DNA from 3 places in the Aeromonas jandaei genome. Region 2 is predicted to be linked to each of the others. Evidence: predicted binding sites of a transcription regulator. Region 2 holds the regulator's gene; each other region holds the start of a gene.
What was found. Region 2 encodes sigma-54, which starts transcription at its own class of promoters, with help from an activator protein. Its sites were predicted from a motif close to TGGCACNGTTTTNGCTT; they were not measured.
Positions count from the first base shown of each region.

Region 1 (6,400 bases), 1.9 Mb from region 2:
ATTTGACAGTACCGAATGTCCCGGAGTTGGGCGTTCCCGGCAAGGCATCGCCGGAGAGCAGTGACTGCCGCCAGGAGGTATCACCCACCTGGGTCAACCCTTGTGAGTTGGCAAACTTGGCCATAGCGACCATAGCAACCTTCAGAGTCGTGGCGTTGCTATAGGTTGCGGAGACAATGCCATCCGGCGTAATCTCGACTTTGGTCAAGCGGCCAACAGTGGAACCATCCTGTGTCAACTTGTTCACCTCAAATGGTGAGGAGTACTGGGTTACAGTACCGAGCTGAATATCTACCTGCTGGGTACCGTCTGCGCCATTGTTGATGATGCCAGCACCAGGGGTACCCAAGGGAATTGTTTTGATTGCGGCAGGCGTGGTCGGAGTGATCATCTTGCCATCGGCACCGAAGGTGAAGCGGGCTGCCAGTGGTGGAACATTGGTAACGGTTCCCGACATCGTGGTTGCCACACCGCCAGCTACATCTATCGGTTTATTCCCCTCATACATGTACATACGCCAAGCCGTCGGACTTGCCGGCTTGGTTGGATCTGTCGGATCAGCCTCTTTAACAAAATATTGGGTAATTACATGAGGGGATCCCAAAGAGTCATAGATCGTAACTGATGTGGATGAGGCATAACTCTTCGGATTGTTGATTGGATCAAAAAACGAAGGGTCTGCCGCTGAACCACCGGCGGCCAGAGGGGTTGAGTCAGATTTGAGGTTGAAACTGGCTTCGATTTTAGTGGTCTTGGTCGGCTCACCAGCACGATCAGGGATCTGGATCGGTTTGGTTGCGTTGATGCTCACCGCTTTCGGCGTGCCATCGACGTTTACCTCATAACCCTGCAGATAGGCCCCTTGGTTATTGACCATATAGCTGTTTTCATTGAGCTTGAAAGCCCCCGCACGGGTGTAGGTGCGATCTAGGTTGGTCAGACCATCCGAAGTGACAAAAAAGCCGTTACCCTGGATCGCCAAATCCAGCGCATTATTGGTAAATTGCAGTGCCCCTTGATGGAACTGCTGGGCAACAGCGCCTGTCGCGACACCATTACCGACCTGCGTCTTTCCATTGACAAAGATTGAGTTGGCATAGACATCAGCAAATTCAGCACGTGACTCTTTAAAGCCCATGGTGTTGACGTTGGCAATGTTGTTGGCGGTGACGTTCAAGTCTTTCTGTGCCGCATTGACACCGCTCAAGGCATTGTTAAATGACATATATTGCTCCTCAGATCGATGCTGTCGACTTGGTCGTTGACGGTTTCTGGTTTTGGTTGCTTCCCGAAATTTGCAGGATGCTGTTCAGGGTTGTAGTGCCCAGTCCTCTCAAATTGAGCTGGGTCGGATTTGAACCGTTCCCCAGGACCACGCTATCAACCTTGCCATAAGTAAACGCAGTGATACTTTCCGACTTGCCATCCATTGCCCCGTTGGCCTTGATGACGTACTTGCCTGCTTTTGCCGGGTTGCCATCTTTATCTTTGCCATCCCAGCTAAATTCCACGTTACCTCGTTGCTCCCCTTCCAGGGAAAACTCCTTGATAACCTGTCCCTTCTCATCTTCTACCGTAATCTTGACGTTCGAATACTTGTTCTCAAGACCCACAGCAACGACACCGGAAATGGAACCATCCTTTTCCAGATAACCCACGTTGCTTGGCAGCAATACATTCTGGCCAACCAGCGCAGATGCCTGCAACGCCTGACTAGAGGTCATCAGGGTGTTGAGATTGCTCATTTGTGCAGAAAGACTGCTGATGCCCTCAGATGTCGACATCGAGGTCATTTGAGAGAGCATCTGCGCATTGTCTACCGGCTTGAACGGATCCTGGTAGGCAAGTTGCTTGGTCAGCAGCGTCAAAAATGCTGCCTGATCCAGCTCCTTTTTGGGGGCAGTTGTCGTGCCTGTCGTCTGACTAGTGGTTCGGCTGATGCCGTTCACACTGTTGGTTGTATCAACCATGTTGCATTCCCCCTATCAGGACTTGCCAAGATTCAGCGTCTGCTGAAGCATTTTCTTGGCCGAGTCTGCAACCTGAACGTTCGTTTGATAGCTGCGCGAGGCATTGATCATGTCCGCCATCTCTTCAACCATGTTGACGTTCGGCTTGAAAATGAAGCCATCCTTGTCCGCCATGGGATGATTGGGGTTGTACTCCTTGAGCAATGGAGCCTTGCTCTCGACAATCCCTTTCACCTCAACCCCAACCGAGCCCTGATTATCCGACATAGCCTGATCGAGCTGAGCGGCAAAAATTGGCCGCCGGGCATGGTAAGTTTTTTCCACACTGGAGCTGACGCTATCTGCGTTGGCCATATTGCTGGCAACAGTGTTGAGCCGCACGGTCTGCGCGCTCATGGCCGAGCCGGCTATGTCAAAGACCTTGAACAAACTCATCACTGTTCTCCTTTCAGCGCCTTGAGCAGGCCGCTGATCTTGCTATTCATGAATTCAAGGGAGGTCTGATACTCAAGGCTGTTACGCAGGAACTCTGTGCGCTCCTGCTGCACATCCACCGTATTGCCGTCACCGGTATCAGGCTGCAACGGGTTGCGATATTGAACCGAACCGGGCGCATCCATATTCAAGGCAAAGTGTTTTTCGCTGGTGGTAGCCAGACCAAACCCCTGTTGTTGGTGCTGCGCATCCTGCAATGCCTGTGCAAAGTCGATATCTCTGGCCTTGTAGCCAGGGGTATCGGCATTGGCAATATTGCTGGAAAGCACTTCTGCACGCTTGGCACGAACCCCCAGCGTGTATTGATGAACACCAAATGCCTTGTCGAATGAAAGAGCCATAGCTCACCTCCTGCTTGATACTGTTTCCAAGCAAGAGCTATGCCACAAAAGACAGGTAATGAGAGGTACGCAAGTAAAGGGTTGCATCATCAGGAAGCACGGAATGCGCCAATAAACAGGCTGACGATGGAGAACCCACGCACAGAGGGCTTCTGGCATGTCTGGTATAAATAAAGAGGGAGGCATTGTGCCTCCCTCTGGCGTGATATTGCCGCTATTCTGTCAATCCAGCTGGAGTGCGGATTGAAGGCCTATTTCACCTTGTAAACAATCCCCGGATTGCAACGGATCATCTCGAATCGATCAGTCAAACCAGCCAGTGACTCCGATGCCCCCAGCATCAGATATCCTCCCGGATTGAGGCTTGCAGCAAACTGGTTGAGGATCTTTGACTTCACTTCTGGGGCAAAATAGATCAGCACGTTACGACAGAAAATAATGTCAAATTTACCGAGCAAGCTATAGCTTTCCAGTAAATTCAAGGGACGGAACGTGGTCAATTTTCTGACTCGTTCCACCACCCGCATTTTATTGTCACCGTATGGTTCAAAGAACATCTTCTTGCGCTCAGGTGACAAGCCCCGCGCCAAAGCAAGGCTGTCGTAGACACCCTCTTTGCACTGGTTGAGCATGGTGGTCGAAATATCCGTCCCCACGATCTGTACACCACCAGGCAAGGTGCCGGGCTTTTTCATCTGCTGCTCCAGCGCCGTCATGGCAATGGAGTATGGCTCCTGCCCGGAAGATGACGCTGCAGACCAAATCTTGACGGGTCGGCCGCTTTTACCCAGTTCAGGGAAAATCTTGTCAGTCAGCAACTGGAACGGATAGGTGTCACGAAACCAGAGTGTCTCGTTGGTTGTCATGGCATCTACCACTGCCATTTTCAGGTCACGCTCTCGCACACTCATTGCACGGGTAACCAGGTCAGACAGACTCTCGATGCCAAACTGAGCCATCAAAGGTGAAAGACGGCTCTTCACCAGATACTGTTTGTTATCACCCAGCACGATTCCGCTCTGTACCGCCAGAAAATTGCTGAACTGTTTGTATAAGTCGTCCGAAAGTGTCTTCATGCAGCTGTTCTTCTTTATTAGAGTGCGTTTTGTACGGCCTTGGCCAATTCATCCGGTTGGAACTTGGCGATAAAATTGTTGGCCCCCACTTTCTGCACCATTGCCTGGTTGAATACTCCACTGAGGGATGTGTGCAGAATAACATGCAAGTCTTTGAGATTGGGATTATTGCGGATCTCGGCAGTGAAGGTGTAACCATCCATCTCCGGCATTTCGATATCCGAAATGACGAGGGCAATCTGCTCCTTGATAGGACCATTCTTGGTCATCTCAAGCAGCATGTTCAATGCTTCACGACCATCTTTTGCCAATACACACTCAACCCCGATTGCCTCAAGTGCGCGCTGAACCTGTTTACGAGCAACCGATGAGTCATCGGCTACCAGCACAGGGCGTCCGAGAGTGGGGTGCTCGACACTCGCTTCAACCAGCTCCTGACTAACCTCGGTGGAGACCGGAGAGATCTCGTTGAGAATGCGTTCAACGTCGAGAATTTCAACCAACTCACCGTCCACTTCGGTAACCGCCGTCATGTAGTTGATACGGCCTGCGCCCTTCGGCGGCGGTAGAATTGATTCCCAGTTCATGTTGATGATGCGCTCGACCGAGTGGACCAAAAATCCCTGAATGGAGCGGTTGTACTCGGAGATAATAATGAAGCACTTGCTCAGGTCTTCAATGGGACGTTTGCCCATCGCCATGCTCAGGTCAATAACCGAAATAGTCTGACCCCGAATGTGCGCTACCCCGCGAATGCAGGAGTTCAACTTGGGCATCACGGTCAAGGGAGGACACTGCAACACTTCACGCACTTTGAATACGTTGATGCCAAATCTTTGACGTCCATTGAGACGAAACAACAACAACTCCAGCCGGTTTTGCCCCACTAGCTGGGTACGTTGGTTGACCGAGTCCAGGATACTGGCCATAAACACTCCCTAAAAACGCTTGGCATTAATCATGCATGCGTGATGGATTGCGTCAGACTATCGATGTGACAACGAACAGATTCTGAAGCAATCATAGTTAAATATGGTGATATGCGTGAACAACTTATCGACCAACGAGCAAAAATGATTAACCGACTTTTACTCATCAGCCTCTTTTTTGGCAGCATCTCTTCCAGCCACGCCTCGGACGTCACCACCTATTTGCAAGAAAAAGCACAAGAGTTCGTGTTTAACCAGCTCGAGGTGCCATTAGATGCCAAGGCTGAAGTAACGGCGGCAACCCTTGATGAGCGACTTCCATTGACCCGCTGCGACGATCTATTGACCATCAGCTTACCTGGAAAAATGGAAATTCGCCGTAATACAACAGTTTACCTGAAATGTGAGGAAGACAAACCCTGGGATGTCTATCTTCCGGTACGAGTGAGCATCCAGAAGCCCTATGTAACGGTCAACGCTCCGATTGCCAAAGGCGACCTATTGAGTGAAAGCCAGCTGCAACTGGGTTATCAGGATCAGACGCTAATCCGCGGCGACTACCTGACCGACATGAGCATGCTGGTCGGCGTACGCAGCAAACGAGAAATCAAACCGGGGCAACCAATCCGTTTGAGTCAGGTATGTGTAGTATGCAAAGGTGATCAGGTCACTCTGACAGCCGAAAATAGCAGCTTCCAGATCAAAACCATGGCCCGAGCCTTGCAAGATGGCAGCTTCGGAGAGATCATCAAGCTTGTTAATATTCGCTCCGGAAAAACTGTCGAAGGAAAAGTCAGTGCAGTCGGTGCCGTAACGGTCGCTTTTTAAATGTCGGGTTTATCACCAACTTTTTTCTAAAGTTTTGACCTGCCGCACCGATAAACAGGTAAGCAAACCTTAAAGCAGACGAAGGTAACTCAAATGGCCATCAACAATATCAACAACTTGGCGAATAATCGGTTGCAAAACACCGTTAGCAGCCAGGGGACAGGCAACAAGTCAGTCACCTCTTCTTCGCCAGAGCCCGAAAATAAAGCGGCTGCAGTCAAGCTGGACTCCGTCTCCTTGACCAGCGAGGCCCAACAATTGCAAAAGATGCAGCAGAATCTCAATGCGGCCTCAACCGGCAACGAAAGTAAGGTCGAGCGGCTCAAGAAAGCCGTTGCCAGTGGCGAATATCAGGTGAACAGCGAAGCTGTGGCCAAGAAGATGTTCAGCTTTGAGACCAATCTGGACAAAGTTCTCGGATGATGGATCTGCCTTCGTTACTGCACACCCAGGATGAACACCTCAGCCAGATGCAAAGCATTCTGGAAGAGGAGTTCTCGTTGCTCGAAAAGCATCAGGCACTGGCCCTGCCCGAACTCACCGAGCGAAAACAGCTGCTGCTTGCTGAAATAGAGAGTCTGGATAAACAGCTGGCCCAATTGCCTGAGTTGGCTCAGCAACTGGCGGCTTATCCTGACGAGATGACCAGGATCCGGGAAAAACTGGATGCCTGTCAGGAACAAAATGACCTCAACGGTCGACTGCTGGAGCTCAGCATTGTCTCCAATCGCCGTCTGGCGAGCTTTTTAAGTCAGCTGCGC
Region 1 is NZ_CP149571.1:2,435,965-2,442,364, reverse strand. It holds gene flgE (flagellar hook protein FlgE) at 1-1,225, opposite strand, end outside; gene WE862_RS11715 (flagellar hook assembly protein FlgD) at 1,236-1,970, opposite strand; gene flgC (flagellar basal body rod protein FlgC) at 1,986-2,405, opposite strand; gene flgB (flagellar basal body rod protein FlgB) at 2,405-2,806, opposite strand; gene WE862_RS11700 (CheR family methyltransferase) at 3,058-3,882, opposite strand; gene WE862_RS11695 (chemotaxis protein CheV) at 3,900-4,811, opposite strand; gene flgA (flagellar basal body P-ring formation chaperone FlgA) at 4,956-5,639, shown strand; gene flgM (flagellar biosynthesis anti-sigma factor FlgM) at 5,733-6,062, shown strand; gene WE862_RS11680 (flagella synthesis protein FlgN) at 6,059-6,400, shown strand, end outside.
Region 1: flgA (flagellar basal body P-ring formation chaperone FlgA) is a predicted target of sigma-54. The motif match lies at 4,832-4,848, and genes of this name have one in related genera.

Region 2 (6,400 bases):
GGCGAGCTGTTGCCCCGGGTGGGGATCGATGCCACCATCAGCGAAGCGCTGCTGGAAGTGAGCCGCAAAGGGCTCGGTATGACCGCAGTGGTCGACCAGCACGGGCTGCTGGCGGGACTCTTCACTGATGGCGACCTGCGCCGCATTCTCGACCAGCAGGTCGATATTCATCGCACCCCCATCAGCCGCGTCATGACGGCCAACTGTGTTACCGTAGGGCCGGAGATGATGGCGGCAGAAGCCGTCAAGCTGATGGAAACGAGAAAAATCAACGGATTACTGGTTGTGGATGGCGACAAGCGCCCGCTGGGTGCCTTCAACATGCATGACCTGCTGAAAGCCGGAGTTATTTGATGCAAAACGTACCGACCCTCTATGGTCCGGTGACGCGCAGCCAGTTCGACAAGGCGGCGCAAATTCGCCTGCTGGTGTGCGATGTGGACGGGGTGCTCTCCAATGGCTTCATCTACATGGGGAACAACGGCGAAGAGCTGAAAACCTTCTGTACCCGCGACGGTGCCGGCATGCGGGCACTGCTCAATGCCGGGATCGAGATCGCCATCATTACCGGGCGCAACTCTCGTATCGTCAGCGATCGGATGAAGAGCCTGGGGGTGGCCCATGTGGTGCAGGGGGCTGATAAGAAGTTGCCTCATTTTGAAGCGCTGCTGACCAAACTGGGGCTGACACCCGAACAGGCCGCCTATATGGGTGATGACACCATCGACCTGCCGGTGATGGAGGCCTGTGGCCTAGGTATTGCCGTTGCCGATGCCCATCCGCTGGTACTGAGCCGTGCCGATATGGTGACCCGGCTTGGCGGCGGTATGGGGGCTGTGCGCGAAGTGTGCGATCTCATCCTGCAGGCACAGGGCCATGACGATTATCAGCCCGAGGTATCGGCATGAGCAGACAAACCCTGTTGTTTGGCCTGCTGTTTCTGGTCGCTCTGGTGGCCTGGCAGCTTGGCAAGGTGGAGCTGGTGCCCGAGGCCAAGGTAAAAACCGAGCACTATCAGCCGGATTTTGTCGCCAGAGATCTGGTGACCACCCGGTTCGATGTCAACGGCAAGCGTACCGAGCGGCTGGAATCCCGATATGCTGAGTATTTCCAGATCCTCGAGCAGGCGACCTTCGAAAAACCGGTGGTCTACATGTTTGACGAGCAGGGACAGGCCGAGTGGAAGGTGACGGCCGAGACCGGCGTACTCAATACCGATGACAACGTGATTCTGCGGGACAAGGTGCATCTGGACGGGTTGCTGCCGGACTCCTTTATCTCCAAGCTGGATACGCCCTATATGGAGCTGGATCTGGTGACACAGGACGTACGCAGCAATCGGCAAGTGAACATTTTGGGTCAGGATTTCCAGACCGAAGGGGTTGGCCTCAAGGGCCATCTGGACCGCAAATATTTTGAGCTACTGGATCAAGGTCATGCCATCTATTTCAATGAAAAACGCTAATCTGGCCCTCGCCGCTCTGATGCTCTGCGGCACAGTCAACGCCAAGGAGTCCGACTTCACCGAGAAGGTCTATGTCGACGCCATCAAGCAAGTGGCCGAGATGCAGGACAACCGCATCACCTTCGAGCAGGATGTGACCATCAATCAGGGCACCATCAGGATCAAGGCTGACAAGGTTGTGGTAACCCGCTCCGGTGAGAAAGGAGCCGAGGTGATGACTGCCTACGGTAAACCAGCCACCTTCTTCCAGATCCTGGATAACGGCAAGCCGGTCAACGCTCATGGCGACAGCATTCGTTACGAGCTGAAAAAGCGTCTGGTGACTATCACCGGTAACGGCCAGCTCAAGCAGGAAGATAGCCAGGTCAACGGCGACCTGATCCGTTACGACATCGTCAAACAGAAGATGATTGCCGAGAGCAAGACCCCGAACCAGCGGGTCAAGACGGTGTTCCTGCCCGATCAGGTCGAAAATTTCGACAAGCCCGCCGACCAGAAGAAGCAGGGAAAATAAGCCATGGCAGTATTGAAAGCAGTCGGCCTGCAGAAGAGTTACAAGCGTCGCATGGTGGTTAGCGACGTGAGCCTTGAGGTTGGAACCGGTCAGATCGTCGGCCTGCTTGGCCCCAACGGCGCCGGCAAGACCACCTCGTTTTACATGATCGTCGGGCTGGTGCAGCGCGATGCCGGTCTCATCACCATTGACGATCAGGATATCAGCCTGCAGCCCATGCATGTGCGTGCCCGCAACGGCATCGGTTACCTGCCGCAGGAAGCCTCAATTTTCCGCCGCCTCACTGTGTATGAAAACCTGATGGGGGTGATGCAGACGCGCAAGGAGCTGAGTCGCGAAGAGCGGGAGGACAAGGTTCAGCAGCTGCTGGAAGAGTTCAACATCACCCATATCCGCGACAACCTGGGGCAAAGCCTCTCCGGTGGTGAGCGGCGCCGGGTCGAGATTGCCCGGGCGCTGGCAGCAGAACCGCGCTTTATCCTGCTGGATGAACCCTTCGCGGGGGTTGACCCGATTTCTGTGATAGACATCAAGAAGATCATCCAGCACCTGAAAGATAGGGGTCTTGGCGTCTTGATTACCGACCACAACGTCAGAGAGACTCTGGACGTATGCGAGAAGGCTTATATCGTCAGCCACGGCCAGATGATTGCCGAGGGTGCCCCGGCCGATATCCTCGCCGATGAACAGGTCAAGCGCGTCTATTTGGGCGATCAATTCAGTCTATAGTAAGGGGGCAGCCTTCATTCTCTGTGACAGTGCCTCGCTGAACATAAGGATATCCCGACGTAGATGAAGCCGACATTACAGTTGCGTCTCGGTCAGTCCCTGACCATGACGCCGCAATTACAACAAGCGATTCGTCTGCTCCAGCTCTCCTCTCTGGAACTCCAGCAGGAAATTCAGCAAGCGCTCGAAAGCAATCCTCTGCTGGAGCAGGAAGAGAGCGACGTGCAGGAGACTGCCCCGCAAGAGGCTGTCGATGCCAGCCAACTCGACTCCAGCGATGCCATGGCTCAGGAGCAGATGCCGGACGAGCTACCGGTAGATACCACTTGGGATGAGGTTTACTCCGCCGGTACTGCCCAGAGCGCAGGCCCGATCCACGACGGTGAAGACAGTGTCTATCAGGGCGAGACCACCGAAAACCTGCAGGACTATCTGCTGTGGCAGATGCGGCTCACTCCGTTTAGCGATGTCGATGCCGCCATCGCGCTCGCCATCATTGATGCCATCGACGAGTCTGGTTATCTGACCGTTGCACTGGAGGATATCCAGGCTGCCGTCAGCAGTGACGAGGTGGAGGTCGAGCTCGACGAGGTGGAGGCTGTCCTCAAGCGGGTGCAGCATTTTGACCCGGTCGGTATCGCCGCCCGTTCGGTGCAGGAGTGCCTGCTTATCCAGCTGGAGCAGTATGCCCCCGAGACCCCTTGGCTCAACGAAGCCAAAGAGGTGATCCTCGAGCACATGGATCTGCTCGGCAACCGCGATTATCGCACTCTGGCCCGTAAAACCCGCCTCAAGGAGAGCGACCTCAAGGAGGTGCTGGATCTGATCCAACTGCTGGAGCCGCGCCCCGGCAATGGCATTATCCAGAGCGACTCCCAGTATGTGATCCCCGATGTTTCGGTGGTAAAGCGCCAGAACCGCTGGGTGGTGGAGCTCAACCCCGATTCTGCCCCGCGCATCCGGGTCAACGAGACCTATGCCGCCATGGCCCGCAACGCCCGCAGCAGCACGGATACCCAATTCATCCGCTCCCACCTGCAGGAGGCCAAGTGGTTCATCAAGAGCCTTGAGAGCCGCAACGATACCCTGCTGAAAGTAGCCAGCTGTATTGTCGAGCAGCAGCAGGGCTTTTTCGAGTATGGTGAAGAGGCAATGAAGCCGATGGTGCTCAACGACATCGCCGAAGCGGTGGAGATGCATGAGTCGACCATCTCCCGGGTGACCACCCAGAAATACATGCATACCCCCCGTGGTATCTTCGAATTGAAGTTTTTTTTCTCCAGCCATGTGAACACCGAAGGAGGAGGAGAGTGCTCATCGACCGCAATTCGCGCGCTCATCAAAAAGCTGGTGACGGCAGAGAATCCTGCCAAACCGTTAAGTGATAGCAAGATCGCGGATTTGCTGGCCGAACAGGGTATTATGGTGGCTAGACGCACGATCGCTAAGTATCGCGAATCCTTGTTTATCCCACCTTCCAATCAGCGCAAACGCCTGGTTTAGGCAAAACAAAAGGATGATGTTATGCAAATTAACCTGACCGGACACCATGTCGAGATCACCGAAGCTCTGCGTGATTATGTGAATAACAAATTTGCCAAACTCGAGCGTCATTTTGACCACATCAACAACGTGCATGTGGTGCTTAGCGTAGAGAAACTGAACCAGATTGCCGAAGCCAAACTGCATGTCAGCGGTGGCGAGGTGTTCGCCAACTCCGAGCATGCCGATATGTATGCCGCGATTGATACCTTGCTCGACAAGCTGGACAGGCAGATCATCAAGCACAAAGATAAGTTAAATAAAAAATAACTATGCAACTTGAACACATACTGAGTCGGGACTGCACCAAGAGTGCAGTCCCATGTACCAGCAAGAAACGCGCCCTTGAAATCATCAGCGAGCTGGCTGCCGAACGTCTCGGCACCTCCCGCCAGGCGCTGTTTGAATGCTTGCTGGCCCGCGAGAAAATGGGTAGTACCGGGATCGGTGCCGGTATTGCGATCCCCCACGGTCGAATTGACGATGAGTTCCCGCCAACTGCGATCCTGATGACCTTTGCCGAACCTATCCCTTTCGACTCCATCGACAATCAACCGGTTGACCTGCTGTTTGCCTTGCTGGTACCGGAGAGCGAGTGCAAACAGCATCTCAAGACCCTTTCCCTGATGGCTTCCAAGCTGGGCGACAAGGCGGTCTGCCGCCAGTTGCGTCAGGCTACCAGCGACGAAGAGCTCTATCAGATCATGACCTCGGCCTGATGTGCAGGCCCTGATGACACACCCGTTTTGGCGTGAGGGAACAAGATGCAGTTAATCGTGGTGAGTGGACGTTCGGGCTCCGGCAAGACGGTAGCCCTGCGGGTGCTGGAGGATTTGGGCTACTACTGTGTAGATAACCTGCCGGTCAACCTGCTGCCCCAGCTGATCGTCTCGGTCGAGAGCCAGTACGACAAGCTGGCGGTCAGCATCGACGTGCGCAACCTGCCCGGTGACCCGGAAAAACTGGAGAATCTGCTGGCTCAGGTTCGCAACGAAGGGCGGGTTGAATTTGCCAGCTTCTTCTTCGATGCCGACAACGGCACCCTGCTCAAGCGCTATGGCGAGAGCCGTCGTCTGCACCCCCTGTCGCGCAACAAGCTGTCGCTGGATGAGGCGATCCGTCAGGAGACCCACCTGCTGGCGCCGCTCTCCTCTACTGCCGACCTGCGCATCGATACCACCAACCTCAGCATTCACGACCTGAGCGAGCTCATCAAGACCCGGGTGCTCGGCAAGAAAGAGAACGAGCTGGTGCTGGTGTTCGAATCTTTCGGCTTCAAGTACGGCATACCCAAGGATGCCGACTTCGTGTTCGATGCCCGCTTCCTGCCCAACCCGCACTGGATCCCGGAACTCAAGCCTTTTACCGGCAAGGATGAACCGGTCGCCAGCTACCTCGCGGCGCAAGCTGATGTGATGCTGTTTACCCAACAGATCGAAAACATGCTGGCGACCTGGTTGCCCCATCTTGAGCGCAACAATCGCAGCTATGTGACGGTCGGCATCGGTTGCACCGGCGGTCAGCATCGTTCGGTCTTTATCGCGGAGCGGCTGGCAGCGGCCTTCAGAGCACTGGGCAAGAACGTGCAGCTCCGCCACCGCACCCTCGACAAGAACCCATCCCACTCCTGATGACGCAATAGGACGGCCCAATGACAGTCTCTGCTTCGGTTGAAGTGAAAAACAAGCTGGGCATTCACGCCAGACCAGCCATGATGTTGTTCGAGCTGGTACAGGGATTCGATGCCCATGTGTTGCTGCGTAATGAAGATGGGGTCGAGGCCGATGCAGACAGCGTGATTGGCCTGCTGATGCTGGACTCCGCTCAGGGCAAGCAGGTGGAAGTGCAGGTTGAGGGCCCCGAAGAGGTTGAGGCCCTTGCCGCCGTCGTTGAGCTGTTCACCTCGGGTTTCAACGAGGAGTAGTGGCGACGCTCAGGGCGCTACTCTTGCCAGCGCCTTGAAATCGGCAAAATCACGACAAGCCAGCAGACTTCTGCTGGCTTTTTCATTCATCAGCGCCAGAAAAAGATCGTAGAGCCCCATCGCCTCCTCATAGTCAGCCTTGCTGATGGCCAGCACGAAGATGAGGGTGGCGTTTTCGCCATTGCCCCAGTCGATCCCCTGCGGGGCCAACACGGTATAGGCCAGC
Region 2 is NZ_CP149571.1:487,357-493,756, reverse strand. It holds gene WE862_RS02485 (KpsF/GutQ family sugar-phosphate isomerase) at 1-354, shown strand, start outside; gene kdsC (3-deoxy-manno-octulosonate-8-phosphatase KdsC) at 354-908, shown strand; gene lptC (LPS export ABC transporter periplasmic protein LptC) at 905-1,465, shown strand; gene lptA (lipopolysaccharide transport periplasmic protein LptA) at 1,452-1,979, shown strand; gene lptB (LPS export ABC transporter ATP-binding protein) at 1,983-2,708, shown strand; gene WE862_RS02460 (RNA polymerase factor sigma-54) at 2,772-4,211, shown strand; gene hpf (ribosome hibernation promoting factor) at 4,233-4,520, shown strand; gene ptsN (PTS IIA-like nitrogen regulatory protein PtsN) at 4,523-4,969, shown strand; gene rapZ (RNase adapter RapZ) at 5,015-5,881, shown strand; gene npr (PTS phosphocarrier protein NPr) at 5,902-6,174, shown strand; gene WE862_RS02435 (BglG family transcription antiterminator) at 6,184-6,400, opposite strand, start outside.

Region 3 (6,400 bases), 530 kb from region 2:
GTACCGGAGGCACGCATGTTGGTCAGCTGCTTGCCTTTCAGGCAGTTAACGGTCAGGTCGTTGGAACGGGAGTGGATACCGATCACCTGGCCTTCGTACACTTCGGTCGCGTGACCGATGAACAGACGACCGCGGTCTTGCAGACCGAACAGGGCGTAGGTCAGAGCCTTACCGGTAGCGTTGGAGATCAGCACGCCGTTCTGACGCTCACCGATGCTGCCACCCTTGTGCGGACCGTAGTGGTCGAAGGTGTGGTACAGCAGACCGGTACCGGAGGTCATGGTCATGAACTCGGTCTGGAAGCCGATCAGGCCACGGCTCGGGATCATGAAGTCCAGGCGAACGCGACCCTTGCCATCCGGGGTCATGTTGGTCATTTCGCCCTTACGCAGACCCAGCTGCTCCATGACGGAACCCTGGTGCGCTTCTTCCACGTCCACAGTAACGGTTTCGAACGGTTCTTGCAGTTCGCCGTCAACGGTACGCAGGATTACTTCCGGACGGGATACCGCCAGCTCGTAACCTTCGCGACGCATGTTTTCGATCAGGATGGAGAGGTGCAGTTCACCACGACCGGATACACGGAACTTGTCCGGATCGTCGGTCTCTTCCACGCGCAGGGCCACGTTGTGGACCAGCTCCTGGTTCAGACGCTCCAGAATGTTACGGGAGGTCACGAACTTGCCCTCTTTACCGGCGAACGGTGAGGTGTTGACCTGGAAGGTCATGTTCACGGTCGGCTCGTCAACGGAGAGCGGCGGCAGCGCTTCAACAGCACCGTTGTCACAGATGGTGTCGGAGATCTTCAGCTCGCCCAGACCGGTGATGGCGATGATGTCGCCAGCTTGCGCATCGGCAACTTCGGTACGGGACAGGCCCAGATAGCCCAGCACCTGACCGACTTTACCGTTGCGGGTCTTGCCGTCGGCACCAACGATGGTGACCTGCTGGTTGGTCTTGACGCGACCACGAGTGATACGGCCGATACCGATAACGCCCACGTAGGAGTTGTAGTCCAGCTGGGAGATCTGCATCTGGAACGCGCCTTCGGTGTCAGCTTTCGGGGCTTCCACGTTGTCGACGATAGCCTGGAACAGCGGCTCCATGTTCTCGGACTCGACGTCCTGATCCATGGTGGCCCAACCGTTCAGTGCAGAGGCGTAAACCACTTTGAAGTCCAGCTGTTCGTCAGTCGCGCCCAGGTTGTCGAACAGGTCAAATACCTGATCCATTACCCAGTCAGGACGAGCACCCGGACGGTCAACCTTGTTGATGACCACGATCGGCTTCAGACCCTGAGCGAACGCTTTCTGGGTCACGAAACGGGTTTGCGGCATCGGGCCGTCAACGGCGTCAACCAGCAGCAGCACGGAGTCAACCATGGACAGTACGCGCTCAACTTCACCACCGAAGTCGGCGTGACCCGGGGTATCAACGATGTTGATGCGGTAGTCATTCCAGCGGATCGCAGTGTTCTTGGCGAGAATGGTGATGCCACGTTCCCGTTCCAGATCATTGGAGTCCATGATCCGTTCCTGGCCTTCCGTGGAGCGGTCCAGGGTACCGGACTGCTGCAGCAGTTTGTCCACAAGCGTCGTTTTGCCGTGGTCAACGTGCGCAATAATCGCAATATTGCGTAAATTCTCTAACATTCTCGCCTCAATCACCGGGTAAAATTGGGCGCTAATTGTACTCTTGCCTTTGTGATCTGCCTAGCAGAATTGCAGTACATTCGCGCATGACAACGGATCTGGATCATAGACCTCGTCTGTAAACCCTGCTTATATGGGGTGCGACCGCATCTTGCGCACTATTTCAGTGCACCAAAACGATCCGCGGCCGCACTATTTTGATGCAACACCAGTCGAGATTGCCTGCTTTTGGGGAACCACCGAGACGGGATTGCCCTGAAATCAGGCTGTCACAAACTTGGCACGATACTGGCTTATGTGAATACGACGACGCATTCACCCAGAGAGTTTTAACACCGGAGGTTATTTAGCATGTCAGTCCAGAACGTTTTGGCCCTGATCCAGGAACACGAAGTCAAGTTTGTTGATCTGCGCTTTACCGACACCAAGGGCAAAGAGCAGCACGTATCCATCCCTGCCCATCAGGTTGATGAAGATTTCTTCGAAGACGGCAAGATGTTCGACGGCTCCTCCATCGGTGGCTGGAAAGGCATCAACGAATCCGACATGGTACTGATGCCGGATGCCGCCTCCGCCAAGCTGGATCCGTTCACCGAAGAGACCACGCTGAACATCGTGTGTGACGTGCTGGAGCCTGCCACCATGCAGGGCTACGACCGCGACCCGCGCTCCATCGCCAAGCGCGCCGAAGATTTCCTGAAGTCCAGCGGCATCGCCGACACCGTGCTGTTCGGGCCGGAGCCGGAATTCTTCATGTTCGACAACATCACCTTCTCCAACACCATGGGCCACAGCTTCGTGAAGATCGAATCCGAAGAAGCTGCATGGAACTCCGGTACTGCCTATGAGCATGGCAACAAGGGCCACCGCCCGTTCGTGAAAGGCGGTTACTTCCCGGTTGCGCCGGTTGACTCCTCCCAGGACATCCGTGCCGCCATGTGTCTGGTGCTGGAAGAGATGGGCCAGGTTGTTGAAGCTCACCACCACGAAGTGGCGACTGCCGGTCAGAACGAGATCGCTACCCGCTTCAATACTCTGACCCTGAAAGCGGACGAAGTGCAGGTGCTGAAGTACGTGATCCACAACGTGGCCCACGCCTACAACAAGACCGTCACCTTCATGCCGAAACCCATGTTCGGTGACAACGGCTCCGGCATGCACTGCCACCAGTCTCTGGCCAAGAACGGCGTCAACCTGTTCGCCGGCGACCTGTATGGCGGTCTGTCCGAGATGGCGCTGCACTACATCGGCGGTATCATCAAGCACGCCAAGGCCATCAACGCCTTCGCCAACCCGACCACCAACTCCTACAAGCGTCTGGTTCCGGGTTATGAAGCACCGGTCATGCTGGCCTACTCTGCCCGCAACCGCTCTGCCTCCATCCGTATCCCGGTGGTTCCGAGCCCGAAAGCCCGTCGTATCGAAGTGCGCTTCCCGGATCCGGCAGCCAACCCGTACCTGGCCTTTGCAGCTCAGCTGATGGCCGGTCTGGACGGTATCATCAACAAGATCCATCCGGGCGATGCCATGGACAAGAACCTGTACGACCTGCCGCCGGAAGAGGCTGCAGAAGTACCGACCGTTGCCGGTTCTCTGGACGAAGCACTTGCTGCTCTGGATAGCGATCGCGAGTTCCTGACCCGTGGCGGCGTGTTCAGCGATGACTTCATCAACTCCTACCTGGAACTGAAGCAGCAGGATGTTGACCGTGTACGCATGACCCCGCACCCGCTGGAGTTCGAGCTGTACTACTCCGTCTAAGCCGGAAACTGCTGTCCGGTTAATCGGACCAGCTTGCCCAATCGTGACAAAACCCGCCATCTGGCGGGTTTTTTCTCTGATAGGATTAAGCAAGATACCGTCAAGGAGAGATGGATGAACAACAAGTATGGCATCGGGCTTGTCGCCCTCCTGTTGCTGACCTCATTTGGTACGCATGCCGCCAAGGTCTACTCCTGGGTCGATGGCAATGGCGTCACCCACTACACGGATGCCCCTCCTCCCGGCAAGAAGGTAAAGGAAGTCGATCTGCGCACGGCCCCCTTCTTAAGCGGAGCCCCCCGTTCGGTACAGGTGGAGAACTTCAACTCCCTGACCGGTGTCGATGCCAATAAGAAGAAAGAGGCAGCCAAGCTGGTCATCGCCCTGCTTTCACCGGAACAGGGCAGCACTCTGCGCGACAACACCGGCAATATCGTCTTCCAGGGCCAGATCAGCCCCAAACCACCCACCCAGTATGATGTGCGGCTGACACTGGATGGCAAAGCGGCTCCCCTTGTCAGCAACAGCCTCTCGATCCGGGTCGAAAACGTCGATCGCGGCGCCCACGAGGCCCAGCTCGAACTGCTCGCCAAAGACGGTACGATCCTTGCTAAATCGACTCCAGTCACCTTTTACCTGCATAGAGCAAGCGTGGATCCGGCTCCCAAACCCACCCCCAAAGCCAACCAGGGGTGATATAGCGCACCGATGCGGGTAAACTCAATGCACCATATCGGTGCATTGCAGGTGCACAGCACCGTTTTAGGGAGAAACCTGTGCCAACCCGCTCGGACAACGCCAAAACACTCTTGGATAATTTGCTGACCGCCGTGATCCTGATGGATGAACGGCTCTGCATCCAGTTCGTCAATCCTGCCGCCGAGCAGCTGCTCTCTCTCAGTGAACGACGGCTGATCGGCATTGAACTGCCCCATCTGCTGGAACATATCTCCCTCGACCTGCAACGACTGAAACAGTGCCTCGTTTCAGGGCAGGGCTTTACCGATAGCGAAGTGACTCTGGTGGTAGAGGGAGAACCGCGGTTGGTAGAGCTGAGTGCTACTCCCATGGCCGACCACGAGCAGCGCCTGCTGGTCGTGGAGCTTCGCAAGATCGACCAGCAGAAAAAGATCAGTCAGGAGCAGCAGCAGCATGCCCAGCAGCTGGCAGCCAAAGAGCTGGTTCGCGGTCTCGCCCACGAAATCAAGAATCCCCTCGGCGGCCTGCGCGGCGCAGCCCAGCTGCTGCAAAAGGAGCTGCCCGACCCCGCCCTGCGCGAATATACCGGCATCATCATCGAACAGGCCGATCGGCTGCGGGTACTGGTCGATCGCTTGCTCGGCCCCCAGCGCCCCGGCCGCCACCAGATGCACAATGTCCATTCGGTGCTGGAGCAGGTACGCCGACTGGTGGAGCTGGAGCTGCCACCGACGGTGCGCATCGAGCGGGATTACGATCCCAGCATCCCCGAATTCGAGATGGAGCCGGATCAGCTGCAGCAGGCGTTTCTCAACATAGTGCGCAACGCCGCCGAAGCGCTGGGCGATCAGACCGGGCTTATCCGCATCAAGACTCGCACTGCGTTCCAGATCACCATCCACGGTCAGCGTTACCGGCTGGCGGCGGAGATCAAGATCATCGACAACGGCCCCGGTATTCCCGATGCCATCCGCGACACCCTGTTCTATCCCATGATCACCGGCAAAGAGGGCGGCACCGGGCTTGGCCTCTCCATCGCCCAGAACCTCATCGACCAGCACAAGGGGAAAATCGACTGCATCAGCTGGCCGGGCCACACCGAATTCACCATTTTTCTATCGCTTCGCAAGTAAGGGAACACCATGACAGCCAAAGTGTGGATCGTCGACGATGACAGCTCTATCCGCTGGGTGCTGGAACGCACCCTCGGCAGCGAAGGCTTCAACTGCGAAAGCTTTGCCGATGGCGAAGCCCTGCTACACGCCCTTGAGCTGCGCTCGCCCGATGTCATCCTCTCCGATATCCGGATGCCGGGCATCGACGGCCTGAGCCTGCTGGAGCAGATCCACCGCCGTCAGGCCGATCTGCCCATCATCATCATGACCGCCCACTCGGACCTCGACAGTGCGGTCAACGCCTACCAGCGCGGCGCCTTCGAGTACCTGCCCAAACCGTTCGACATCGACGAAGCGGTGACGCTGGTGCGACGCGCCGAGAATCACCTCAAGGAGCAGCGCACCAAGCGCAAGTCTCGTCAGCAGGAGACGACCGCCACACCGGAGATCATCGGTGAGGCGCCGGCGATGCAGGAGGTATTTCGCGCCATCGGCCGTCTCTCGCGTTCCAGCATCTCGGTGCTGATCAACGGCCAGAGCGGCACCGGCAAGGAGCTGGTTGCCCACGCCCTGCACAAGCACAGCCCGCGAGCCCACAAAAACTTTATCGCCCTCAACATGGCTGCGATCCCGAAAGATCTCATCGAATCTGAGCTGTTCGGTCACGAGAAGGGGGCGTTCACCGGCGCCAACAACATCCGCCACGGCCGCTTCGAGCAGGCCGACGGCGGCACCCTGTTTCTCGACGAGATCGGCGACATGCCGCTGGATGTGCAAACCCGGCTGCTGCGGGTCTTGGCCGATGGCCAGTTCTACCGGGTCGGTGGCCATCAGCCGGTGCAGGTGGATGTACGGATCATCGCCGCCACCCACCAGAATCTGGAGAAACGGGTGGCCGATGGCGAGTTTCGCGAGGATCTGTTTCACCGCCTCAACGTCATCCGCATCCACATCCCCGCTCTCAAGGAGCGCCGTGAGGATATCCCCCAGCTGGCCCGCCACTTCCTGCTGCGCGCCGCCAAGGAGCTGAACGTGGAGGCCAAGAGCCTGCACCCGGATACCCAGGCCTATATCAGCCGCCTGCCCTGGCCGGGCAACGTGCGCCAGCTGGAGAACGTCTGCCGCTGGCTCACCGTGATGGCCTCCGGGCAGGAGGTGCTGGTGAGCGATCTT
Region 3 is NZ_CP149571.1:1,015,587-1,021,986, reverse strand. It holds gene typA (translational GTPase TypA) at 1-1,652, opposite strand, end outside; gene glnA (glutamate--ammonia ligase) at 2,004-3,413, shown strand; gene WE862_RS04960 (DUF4124 domain-containing protein) at 3,528-4,109, shown strand; gene glnL (nitrogen regulation protein NR(II)) at 4,190-5,245, shown strand; gene glnG (nitrogen regulation protein NR(I)) at 5,255-6,400, shown strand, end outside.
Region 3: glnA (glutamate--ammonia ligase) is a predicted target of sigma-54. The motif match lies at 1,931-1,947, and genes of this name have one in related genera.